Regions from separate parts of the Promicromonospora sp. NPDC059942 genome, predicted to be linked through region 1. Evidence: riboswitches for the same ligand, from Rfam matches in the RefSeq annotation. Region 1 holds a riboswitch; each other region holds the start of a gene.
The links. A riboswitch is a leader RNA that binds a small molecule or an ion and turns the genes downstream of it on or off. The one in region 1 is predicted to bind S-adenosylmethionine.
Positions count from the first base shown of each region.

Region 2: another riboswitch for S-adenosylmethionine. It lies ahead of ACFV9Q_RS25745 (LLM class flavin-dependent oxidoreductase); the one in region 1 lies ahead of ACFV9Q_RS14540 (aminotransferase class V-fold PLP-dependent enzyme).
Region 3: another riboswitch for S-adenosylmethionine. It lies ahead of ACFV9Q_RS12920 (methylenetetrahydrofolate reductase); the one in region 1 lies ahead of ACFV9Q_RS14540 (aminotransferase class V-fold PLP-dependent enzyme).
Region 4: another riboswitch for S-adenosylmethionine. It lies ahead of metE (5-methyltetrahydropteroyltriglutamate--homocysteine S-methyltransferase); the one in region 1 lies ahead of ACFV9Q_RS14540 (aminotransferase class V-fold PLP-dependent enzyme).

Region 1 covers NZ_JBHWLR010000008.1:40,971-43,161, reverse strand. The annotation lists gene ACFV9Q_RS14550 (O-succinylhomoserine sulfhydrylase) at 1-43, opposite strand, end outside; gene ACFV9Q_RS14545 (rhodanese-like domain-containing protein) at 40-489, opposite strand; SAM riboswitch class IV at 788-902, shown strand; gene ACFV9Q_RS14540 (aminotransferase class V-fold PLP-dependent enzyme) at 934-2,191, shown strand, end outside.
Region 2 covers NZ_JBHWLR010000023.1:65,495-67,685, forward strand. The annotation lists gene ACFV9Q_RS25745 (LLM class flavin-dependent oxidoreductase) at 1-1,150, opposite strand, end outside; SAM riboswitch class IV at 1,559-1,670, opposite strand.
Region 3 covers NZ_JBHWLR010000007.1:26-2,216, forward strand. The annotation lists partial or broken gene ACFV9Q_RS12915 (hypothetical protein) at 1-204, opposite strand, end outside; gene ACFV9Q_RS12920 (methylenetetrahydrofolate reductase) at 398-1,342, opposite strand; SAM riboswitch class I at 1,347-1,463, opposite strand; gene ACFV9Q_RS12925 (carbohydrate ABC transporter permease) at 1,558-2,191, opposite strand, start outside.
Region 4 covers NZ_JBHWLR010000003.1:494,690-496,880, reverse strand. The annotation lists gene metE (5-methyltetrahydropteroyltriglutamate--homocysteine S-methyltransferase) at 1-997, opposite strand, end outside; SAM riboswitch class I at 1,006-1,109, opposite strand; gene ACFV9Q_RS07255 (type 1 glutamine amidotransferase domain-containing protein) at 1,287-1,991, shown strand; gene ACFV9Q_RS07250 (LysR family transcriptional regulator) at 2,035-2,191, shown strand, end outside.

The sequences.
Region 1 (2,191 bases):
CGCCGGGGTTCGCGCCGGGCGGGTAAGCGCCGGTGACGGTCACGCGGGGCCCGCCGTCCACGGCAGGCCGGCGACCTTCCAGCCCTGCTGGTCCCGGACGCCGTCGGCCCCGGGCGCACCCTCGAAGCCCTCCAGCACGTTGTACGACGGCGCGATGCCCGACGCCGTGGCGAGCCGCGCCGCCGCGATCGAGCGCTGGCCGGACCGGCACAGGAAGACGACGGGCCCGCCGGAGACGCCAGCCGCCTTGAGCTCCTCCAGGAACCGGGGGTTGGGGCGGCCGCCGGCCTGCACCCACTCGGCGAACACGGGCTGCTTCTCCAGCGAGGCCGTGTCCGGGATGCCGATCGTGCGCCACTCGCCGTCGGTGCGGACGTCCACCAGCGTGGCGTCCGGGTCGCCGGCGAGCAGGTCCCAGGCCTGCTGGGGCGTGATGTCGCCGGCGTAGCCGTCGGCCGGTCGTGCTTCGACGCGCGCGGGGTCGCTCATGATGCTCCTCCATCGGTCGTGGCGGTAGCACCCTCGTCCGTCCTCCGCTGCTGCGGGGAACGCTGGGTTGCTGCGGCGTCGTCGTGCCACGTCACTCGGCCGCTCGGGATGGTCGTTGCCAACCCTACGACATGGTGTCCGGTGGGTGGAACAGTGTCTCGACAGGCAACCCGACCAATTCAGTAGGAAAGCCGGTTCTCGCTACCGTGACGACGATGCCGCGGCCCGCCCAGAACGTGGGACCAGCATCTGAGACATGCGTTGACAGGAGTTTTGCCCGCAGCACAGGATGGCCGCAGGTCATGAGCGCCAGCGTCAAGCCCCGGCTCGCTGGCCGGCAACCCTCCCTCCGCGGTGGGGTGCCCCGGGTGACGACCAGGCCGCGCGCAGCCCGCGTGCGGCAAGCGCGGGGGAACCTCCCCCAGGACTGTGCTGGAGGACGCCATGTCTGCTCCCACTCTCAGCCGTGCCACCGCGGTGACCGACCTCGCCCCGCTGCGCCCCGTCGTGGGCGGCGGGACGCTCGTCCCGCTCGTGGACGGCACGCAGGTCTCGTACGCGAACCTCGACGTCGCCGCGTCGGCCCCGGCCCTGCAGGCCGTCGCCGACCGCGTCACCCAGGTGCTGCCGCTGTACGCCAGCGTGCACCGCGGCGCGGGCTACCTCTCCCAGGTGAGCACGGCGCTCTACGAGACCGCGCGCCGCACCATCGGCGCGTTCGTCGGCGCCCGCGAGGACGACCTGACGATCATCACGCGGAACACCACCGACTCCCTCAACCTCCTCGCCGGCTGCGTCCCCGCGCAGGCCGACGGCGAGCCCGGCCGCGTGCTGGTGCTCGACGTCGAGCACCACGCGAACCTGCTGCCCTGGCAGCGCACCACCGGCGCGACCGTGCTGACCGGCGGTGCCACCGTGGCCGAGACCGTCGCCCAGATCCGGGAGGAGCTGGCCGACGCCGCCGAGGACCGCCCGTACGCCCTCCTCGCCCTGACCGGCGCCTCGAACGTGACCGGCGAGTCCCTCCCGATCGCCGAGATCGTCGCCGTCGCCCACGAGTTCGGGACGCGCGTGGCGCTCGACGGCGCCCAGCTCGTGCCGCACCGCCGCATCTCGCTGGAGTCGACCGGCGTGGACTACCTCGCGTTCTCCGGGCACAAGACCTACGCCCCGTTCGGCGCCGGCGTGCTGGTGGGCCACCGCGACTGGCTCGACGCGGGCACGCCGTACCTCGCCGGCGGCGGCGCCGTCCGCCGCGTGCGCGTGGGCGGCACCGACTGGCACGAGGGACCTGCCCGCCACGAGGCCGGCTCGCCCAACGTCATCGGCGCGGTGGCGCTCGCGGCGGCCTGCGAGGAGCTGGCCGCGCTCGACCCGGCCGAGGTCGTGGCGCACGAGAACACCCTGCGCCGCCGGCTCGTGTCCGGGCTCGAGGCGATCGACCGCGTCGAGGTCGTGCGGGTCTGGGCCGACGCCGTCGACCCGGTCGGCGTCGTCACCTTCACCGTGACCGGGTACGACCCGGGCCTCGTCGCCGCCTACCTGTCCGCGGAGCACGGCATCGGCGTCCGGGACGGCCGCTTCTGCGCGCACCCGCTGCTCGGCCGGCTCGGGTTCGACGCCGGGGCCGTGCGCGCCTCGGTCGGCGTCGGCACCGCGGGCGAGGAGATCGAGCGCCTGATCGCCGCCGTCGGCAGCCTGG
Region 2 (2,191 bases), on a different contig from region 1:
CGCTCAGCAGCCGGCCCGTGGGCAGCGCCCGCTCGGCGGCCTCGACGTCCGACAGCCCGAGCGAGCCGCGCAGCGACGTCGCCGTCCGCTCGGTGCGGAACAGGCCCGCCTGCTGGAGCGCGGGCACCAGGTGGTCGGTGATGGTGTCGAGGTCGGAGCTGAGCGAGGACGGCCGCAGGAGGAACCCGTCGACGGCGCCGACGGTGGTCCAGTCGGCGATCAGGGTGGCGAGCTCGTCCGGCGTGTCGGCGACGACGAGCCCGTCGCCCATGGCGGCCGTGCCCTCCAGCGCCTCAACCAGCTCGAGCCGGGCCCGCGCGCTGGCCCGTTCCTGCGCGAGCACCACGTAGACCTCGGCGAGCACGCGCAGCTCCTCGGGGTCGCGCCCGGCGGACAGCGCGGCGTCCCGCACGAGCCGGCGCAGCCGCACCGCGTGCGCGGCGTCGGTGACGGTGATCCGCGCGACGTCGGCGGTGCGGCCGGCGAGCGCCGCGCTGGCCTCGGAGCGCACGCGGACGACGACGGGCGGGGGCACCTGCGGCAGCGCGTCTCCTTCGGCGCGGCGGCCCCGGACGGCGAACCGGATGCCGTCGTGGTCCACGCGGAACCGTCCCTCGGCGTCGAGCTCGACCGCGCCGGACCCGCTGCCGGGGCGTCCGGTCCACACCTGGGTCACGGACCGGATGCCGAGCTCGACGCGCGCGGCCCACGCGTCGTCGGACTCGGGGAGCTTGCCCTGCCGCACGGCCTGCCAGCCGGCCCGGCCGCTGCTGGCGCGGTCGATGCTGCTCAGCGCGACGGCGGCGTGCGCCGCCTCGACGTGCACCGTGTCGACGGCGGCGACCAGCCCGATGCCGGCCGTGACCCGCGCGGCCCGGGCCGCGGCGACGGCCGTGTCCAGCCGTCCCGTGACCTGGCTGCGGCCGGGGTGGAGCAGGAAGCCCTCGTCGAGGCTGACGAAGTCGAGCAGGCCGCGGTCGGCGGTCCGCACGAGGTGCAGGAACCGCTCGCCGTCGAACGGGCGCGGAGCGACCGGGCCACGTGCCCGGTGGGCGCCCGGACGGGCGCCGGCGGAGGTGAGGTCCACGCCGAGCACGACGGGACGGGAGGAGGTGGGGGCGAGGGACGTGGGCTGCGACGGGTACGGCACGGCGGGGCTCCGTTCGGGCTGCGGCTGCGCGACGGCGCCCGGAGGACCCGGCCGGCGCGCGCAGGGTGCGCGACGGCGTCCAGGGGTCACCCGGGAGCGTGGCTGCCAGAGGGCAGGAGTGGGACGTCCGGTCAGGAACGTGAGGGCCGGATACGGCCGGGGCTCGGCGTGCGACGCCGAGAGGAGTCCGGGCGGCGGGCCGGTGGCGCCTGTGGCGACCGGTCAGCGCGTCGGGGCTGTCAGTGTGGGACTGTCGCCGTCAGCGACAGGAGCAGTGACAACACATGTCCTCGCGCGGGGCAGCACCAGCCCGCACGGTGACGTTCCGGGACGGCAGGGACACGTAGACGGCGGGGGCAGCGCTCCGGGTCATCGTCGTTCTCCTCACCTGCTCGCCCATCGGCGAGCGACGCGTGTTGTCATCCGCCGGCGGCGGTGGACCTGGTCCTCACCCGGGGCACCCACCCGCGCGGGGGGTTGCCGTCCGACCAGCCGGGGCTTCGCGTCGGAACTCATGACCTGTCGAGGCTTTCTACATCTCTCCGATCGGATTGGTGTGATTGGTCTCGATGTCACAGAAGATACGAATGGAACCCATAGAAGTCAATGATCCTTGCCCAGATCTCACATCCCGGGACCAGGGTCTCGCCAGGGGGTGGGGTGCGCTGGCTGACGCGGGCGCGGACCCCGCCCGAGCAAGGTGCGCTTCTACCCCGTCATTGGGCCCGGAACCAGGCTGTTTTCGGGCGCAATGACTGGGTAGTAGCGCACTCTCGCTTAGCCGTCCCCGCTCACTCACGCGCCGGCGTCGGCGACCAGCCGGAGTCACGCGCCGGCGTCAGCAATCAGCCGGACTCTTGCGCCGGCGTCAGCAATCAGCCGGACTCTTGCGCCGGCGTCGGCGACCAGCCGGACTCACGCGCCGGCGTCAGCAACCAGCCGGAGTCACGCACCGAACCGGCCGGGGTCACGAGACGAGCCGGGCGGTCAGCCGAACTCGTGCGATCGACCGACACCGCCGAGCCCACACCCCCACAACGC
Region 3 (2,191 bases), on a different contig from region 1:
CGTCCGCGCCGGGGCGGCGCCGGGCGCGCTCCCGGCGGGAGCCGCGGGCCCGGGGGCGGGGGCGGCGACGGCGGCGGGCGCGGCGATCGTCGCGCCCGCGGCACCGATGCCGAGGACGACGGCGCTACGCAGCAGGTCGCGCCGCCCGAACGCGGCGTGGCTGTCGGGACTGCAGTCGGTGGAGCTGTGGTCGTGTTCGTGCACGGTGGGGCCTCCACGGTTCGGTCGCGCTGTGACGTGCCGATTTCATCCGTAGTATCGGCCGCTCTGCCGACCGGCGGGTACATCACACCCACCCCATCCCCCACACAACATGCCCGCCCAACCCGTTGAGTGCTGGCTATTTGTTGGTTTCGGGCGCGGAAAGCAACAAATAGCCAGCACTCAACGAAGGGGGTTAGGCGGCGGCTCGGCCCGTTAGGCCCACTCGGTCCAGGAGGTCCAGGGCCGGGCGGTGCTTGTTGAACGTGTAGACGTGCAGGCCGGGCGTGCCGGCGTCGAGCACTTCGCGCGCGAGCGCCGCGGAGAACTCGATGCCGTGCGCGTGCTGGGCCTCGGGGTCGACGGCGCCGTCGGGCGCGGTGAGCCGGTCGAGGTCGCGCAGGAGGTCCGCGGGCGCCGCCACCCCCGTGAGCTCCTGGACGCGGCGCAGGCGGCGGGCCTCGGTGGTGGGCAGGATCCCGGCCAGGATCGGGATGGTCACGCCCTCCGCCCGGGCCGCCTCGACGAACCCGGTGTACGAGTCCGCGCGGTAGAAGAACTGGGTGATCGCGAAGCTCGCGCCCGCCTCCTGCTTCTCCAGCAGCCGGCGCACCTCCTGCTCGCGCGTGGTGCCGGCCCCGGGGTTGCCGTCCGGAAACGTGGCGACGGCGATGGCCAGCGGCCGGGCGGCCGAGCGCAGCGCCGTGCTGACGTCGGCGGCGCACCGCCGCTCGTCCACCTGCCGCAGGAGCCGCACGAGGTCCACGCTGGAACGGACGCCGTCGGCCGGGGGGCGCCAGTCCGGCTCGTCGCGCGGCGGGTCGCCGCGCAGGGCGAGGAAGGAGCGCACCCCGGCCTCGAGGAACTCCTCGATCACCGCGGAAACGTCCTCACGGGACGCGCCCACGCAGGTCAGGTGGGCCACCGGGAGCACGGGCGTGCCACGCAGCAGGGTCGCGAGCACCTCGCGCGCGGTGGCCCGGTCGCCGCCGGCCGCCCCGTAGGTCACGGAGACGAAGTCCGGGCGGGCCGCCACGAGCCGCTGCGCCGTCTCCCAGAAGTTGGGCGCGGCATTCGGCCGGCGCGGAGGCATCAGCTCGAACGACACCGTCGGGCGGTGCGGGTGTACCTCGGCGACCATGGCTGCTCCATCGAACCTGGCGTGAGCACCTTGCGTCCCTCGCGCCGCGGCGACGCGGCGGAAGGTCGGCAGGTTGCTGCGGTGTCAGGGAGCCAGGACTCTCGACCGCTCTGGATGGGGTTCGCCACCATGCTAAGCGACCGTCCAGCACTGGGACAGAATTCGTCCGGAGGTCGAGACGGCCCGGTCCACGGTGTGTGGACCGGGCCCGCCCGCTACTTCACCGACCCGGCCACCAGGCCGCCCACCAGGCGCTTCTCGATGATCATGAACAGGATCACCACGGGCACGATCGCCACGACGGACACCCCGAACACGTACTGCCAGGACGTCTCGTACTGGCCCACGAACTTGGTGAGCGCCACTGACAGCGGCTGGTTGCCCGCCGTCGTCAGCAGCACCAGCGAGGCCGCGAACTCGTTCCAGGAGGCGACGAACGTGAACACGACCGCCGTCACGATGCCCGGCCAGACGAGCGGCAGGTTGATCTTGGTCAGGACGGCGAACGTCCCGGCGCCGTCGAGCTGCGCCGCCTCGTCGACCTCCTTGGGGATGCCCGCGAAGAAGCTGTGCATGATCCAGACCGCGAACGACAGGTTGAACGCGGCGTTGACCAGGATCATCGCGACCCACGTGTCGAGGATCCCGATGGCGATGAACTGCCGGAACAGACCCGACGTCAGCACGGCGGGCTGCACCATCTGGGTCACGATCACGAGGAACAGGAAGAACAGCCGGCCCGTGAACCGGAACCGCGCCGTGTAGTAGGCGGCGGGCAGCGCCACGGCCAGCACGAGCAGCGTGGCGCACAGCGAGATCACCAGGGTGGAGATCAGGTTCTGCGCCAGC
Region 4 (2,191 bases), on a different contig from region 1:
CACGCCAGATGTTGTGGCCGTCGATCGCGCCCGCGACCAGGGTCTTGGTCTCCAGGCCGGGGACCGGTCCGGTCGGCGCGGCACCGCGCACCAGGTCGATCGCGATCGCCTCGACGTCGGTGCCGGCCAGCAGGGCGAGCCCGTCGCCGGCCTCGCTGCGCAGGTCGCCGTACGGGGCGGTGACCAGGATCGCGGGGCGCTCGGCGGCGACGCCGTCGGCCCCGGGGGAGAGCTCGGTCGCCAGCGTGGCGTAGGCCCGGCGGACGGCGTCGGCCACCTCGTCGAAGGGGACGTCCAGCAGGTCCGTGACCAGGGCCGGCTCGTCGAGCTGCACCCAGGGTGCACCCGCGGCGGCGAGCGCGCGCAGCAGGTCGGCATAGGCGGCGACGACGTCGTCCAGCCGGTCCAGGGGGCGGAAGCCCTCGGGGGAACCGTCCGCGGGCTTGCTCAGGAGCAGGAACGTCACCGGGCCCACGAACGCGGGGCGGGTCACGACGGCCTGGCCGCCGTCGGCCGGCTGCGCCAGCTCGGTGAACTCGCGCACGGCGCGGTCGTCGACGAACCCGATCGGGGTGTCCGGACCGATCTCCGGGACCAGGTAGTGGTAGTTCGTGTCGAACCACTTGGTCATCTCGAGCGGCGCGTTGTCGCCCTCGCCGCGCGCCACCGTGAAGTAGGCCGAGAGGGGCAGGCGGCCCCCGTCCGCGGTGAGCCCGGCGAACCGGTCGGGCACGGCGCCCAGCAGGGCGACGGCGTCGAGCACCTGGTCGTAGTACGAGAACGAGCCGGGGACGGCAGCGTTGCCGGCGTCCAGGCCCAGGTCGACGAGGCGGCGGGCGGTGGTCAGCCGCAGGTCGCGGGCGGTCGCCTCCAGCTCGTCGGCGGTGGTGCGGCCGGCCCAGAAGGACTCGACGGCGCGCTTGAGCTCGCGCCTCCGGCCGATGCGCGGGTAGCCCAGGATCGTGGCGGTGGGAAGGTGCGGGTTCGTGACTGCCATGCGTATCAGCTCCATCGGACCTGGCGTTAGCACCTTGCCCCGAGATTGGCGCCTCGGAGGTAGGTTGCTGCGGTGTCGTGGAGCCAGGACTCTCGACCGCTCTGGATGATGAGACTTGATCGTAGGCATGCCCGGGATGTGGTCGGCAAACCGTCCACGCCTCGGACAAATCGGAGCCATAAGTTTGGTGATGGATCCGCCTGACCGTTTCGGCATCCGGTGATGGATTCTGACGTTCCCCGAGGACCGCACCCAGCGGGCAGCTCCCCGAACAGATCGGAACCACACCATGTCGAAGATCCTGATGGTCGTCTCTGCCGCGAACAGCCTGCGCCTGGCCGACGGCACCGAGCACCCCACCGGCTACTGGGCCGAGGAGGTCGCCGCCTCCCACCGGGTCCTCACCGCGGCCGGCGCCCAGGTCGACGTCGCGACGCCGGGCGGCGTCGCGCCCACGGTCGACGCGGTCAGCCTCGACGAGCGCGGCGGGGTGCCCGCCGCCGACGCCGCGGAGTTCCGCGCCTACCTCGACGGCATCGCCGGCCAGCTCGCCCACCCGCTCACGCTGGCCGACGTGCGCGGCGACGACTACGACGCGATCTACGTCCCGGGCGGTCACGCCCCCATGGCGGACCTCGCGCACGACGCCGACCTCGGCCGACTGCTGCTCGCGGCGAACGACCGGGGCACGACCGTGGGCGCGCTGTGCCACGGAGTCGCCGCGCTGCTCAGCGCCCAGGAGCCGGACGGCACCTTCGCCTACGCGGGCCGGGCGCTCACCTCGTTCACGGACGAGGAGGAGCGCCAGGGCGGCCTCGGCGACGCCGCGCCCTACCTCGTCGAGTCACGGCTGCGCGAGCGCGGCGCCGTCGTCCAGGTCGGCGCACCCTGGAGCAGCACCGTGGTCCAGGACGGCAACCTGATCACCGGGCAGAACCCGCAGTCCAGCGCGGCCGCCGCGGAGGCGGTGCTCAAGGCGCTCGCCGCGCGCTGAGCCCGGCTAGCCTGTGGGCAGGACGACGACGGAGGGGGTGCCGGTGCCGGGTCTCGACCTCCTCGCCACGTTCCTGGAGGTCTACCGCACCGGGTCGCTGTCGGCGGCGGCCGAGCGGCTGGGCGTGAGCCAGCCCGCCGTCACCGGGCAGCTCGCCCGCCTGGAGGAACAGCTCGGGACGCGCCTGTTCGTGCGGTCGC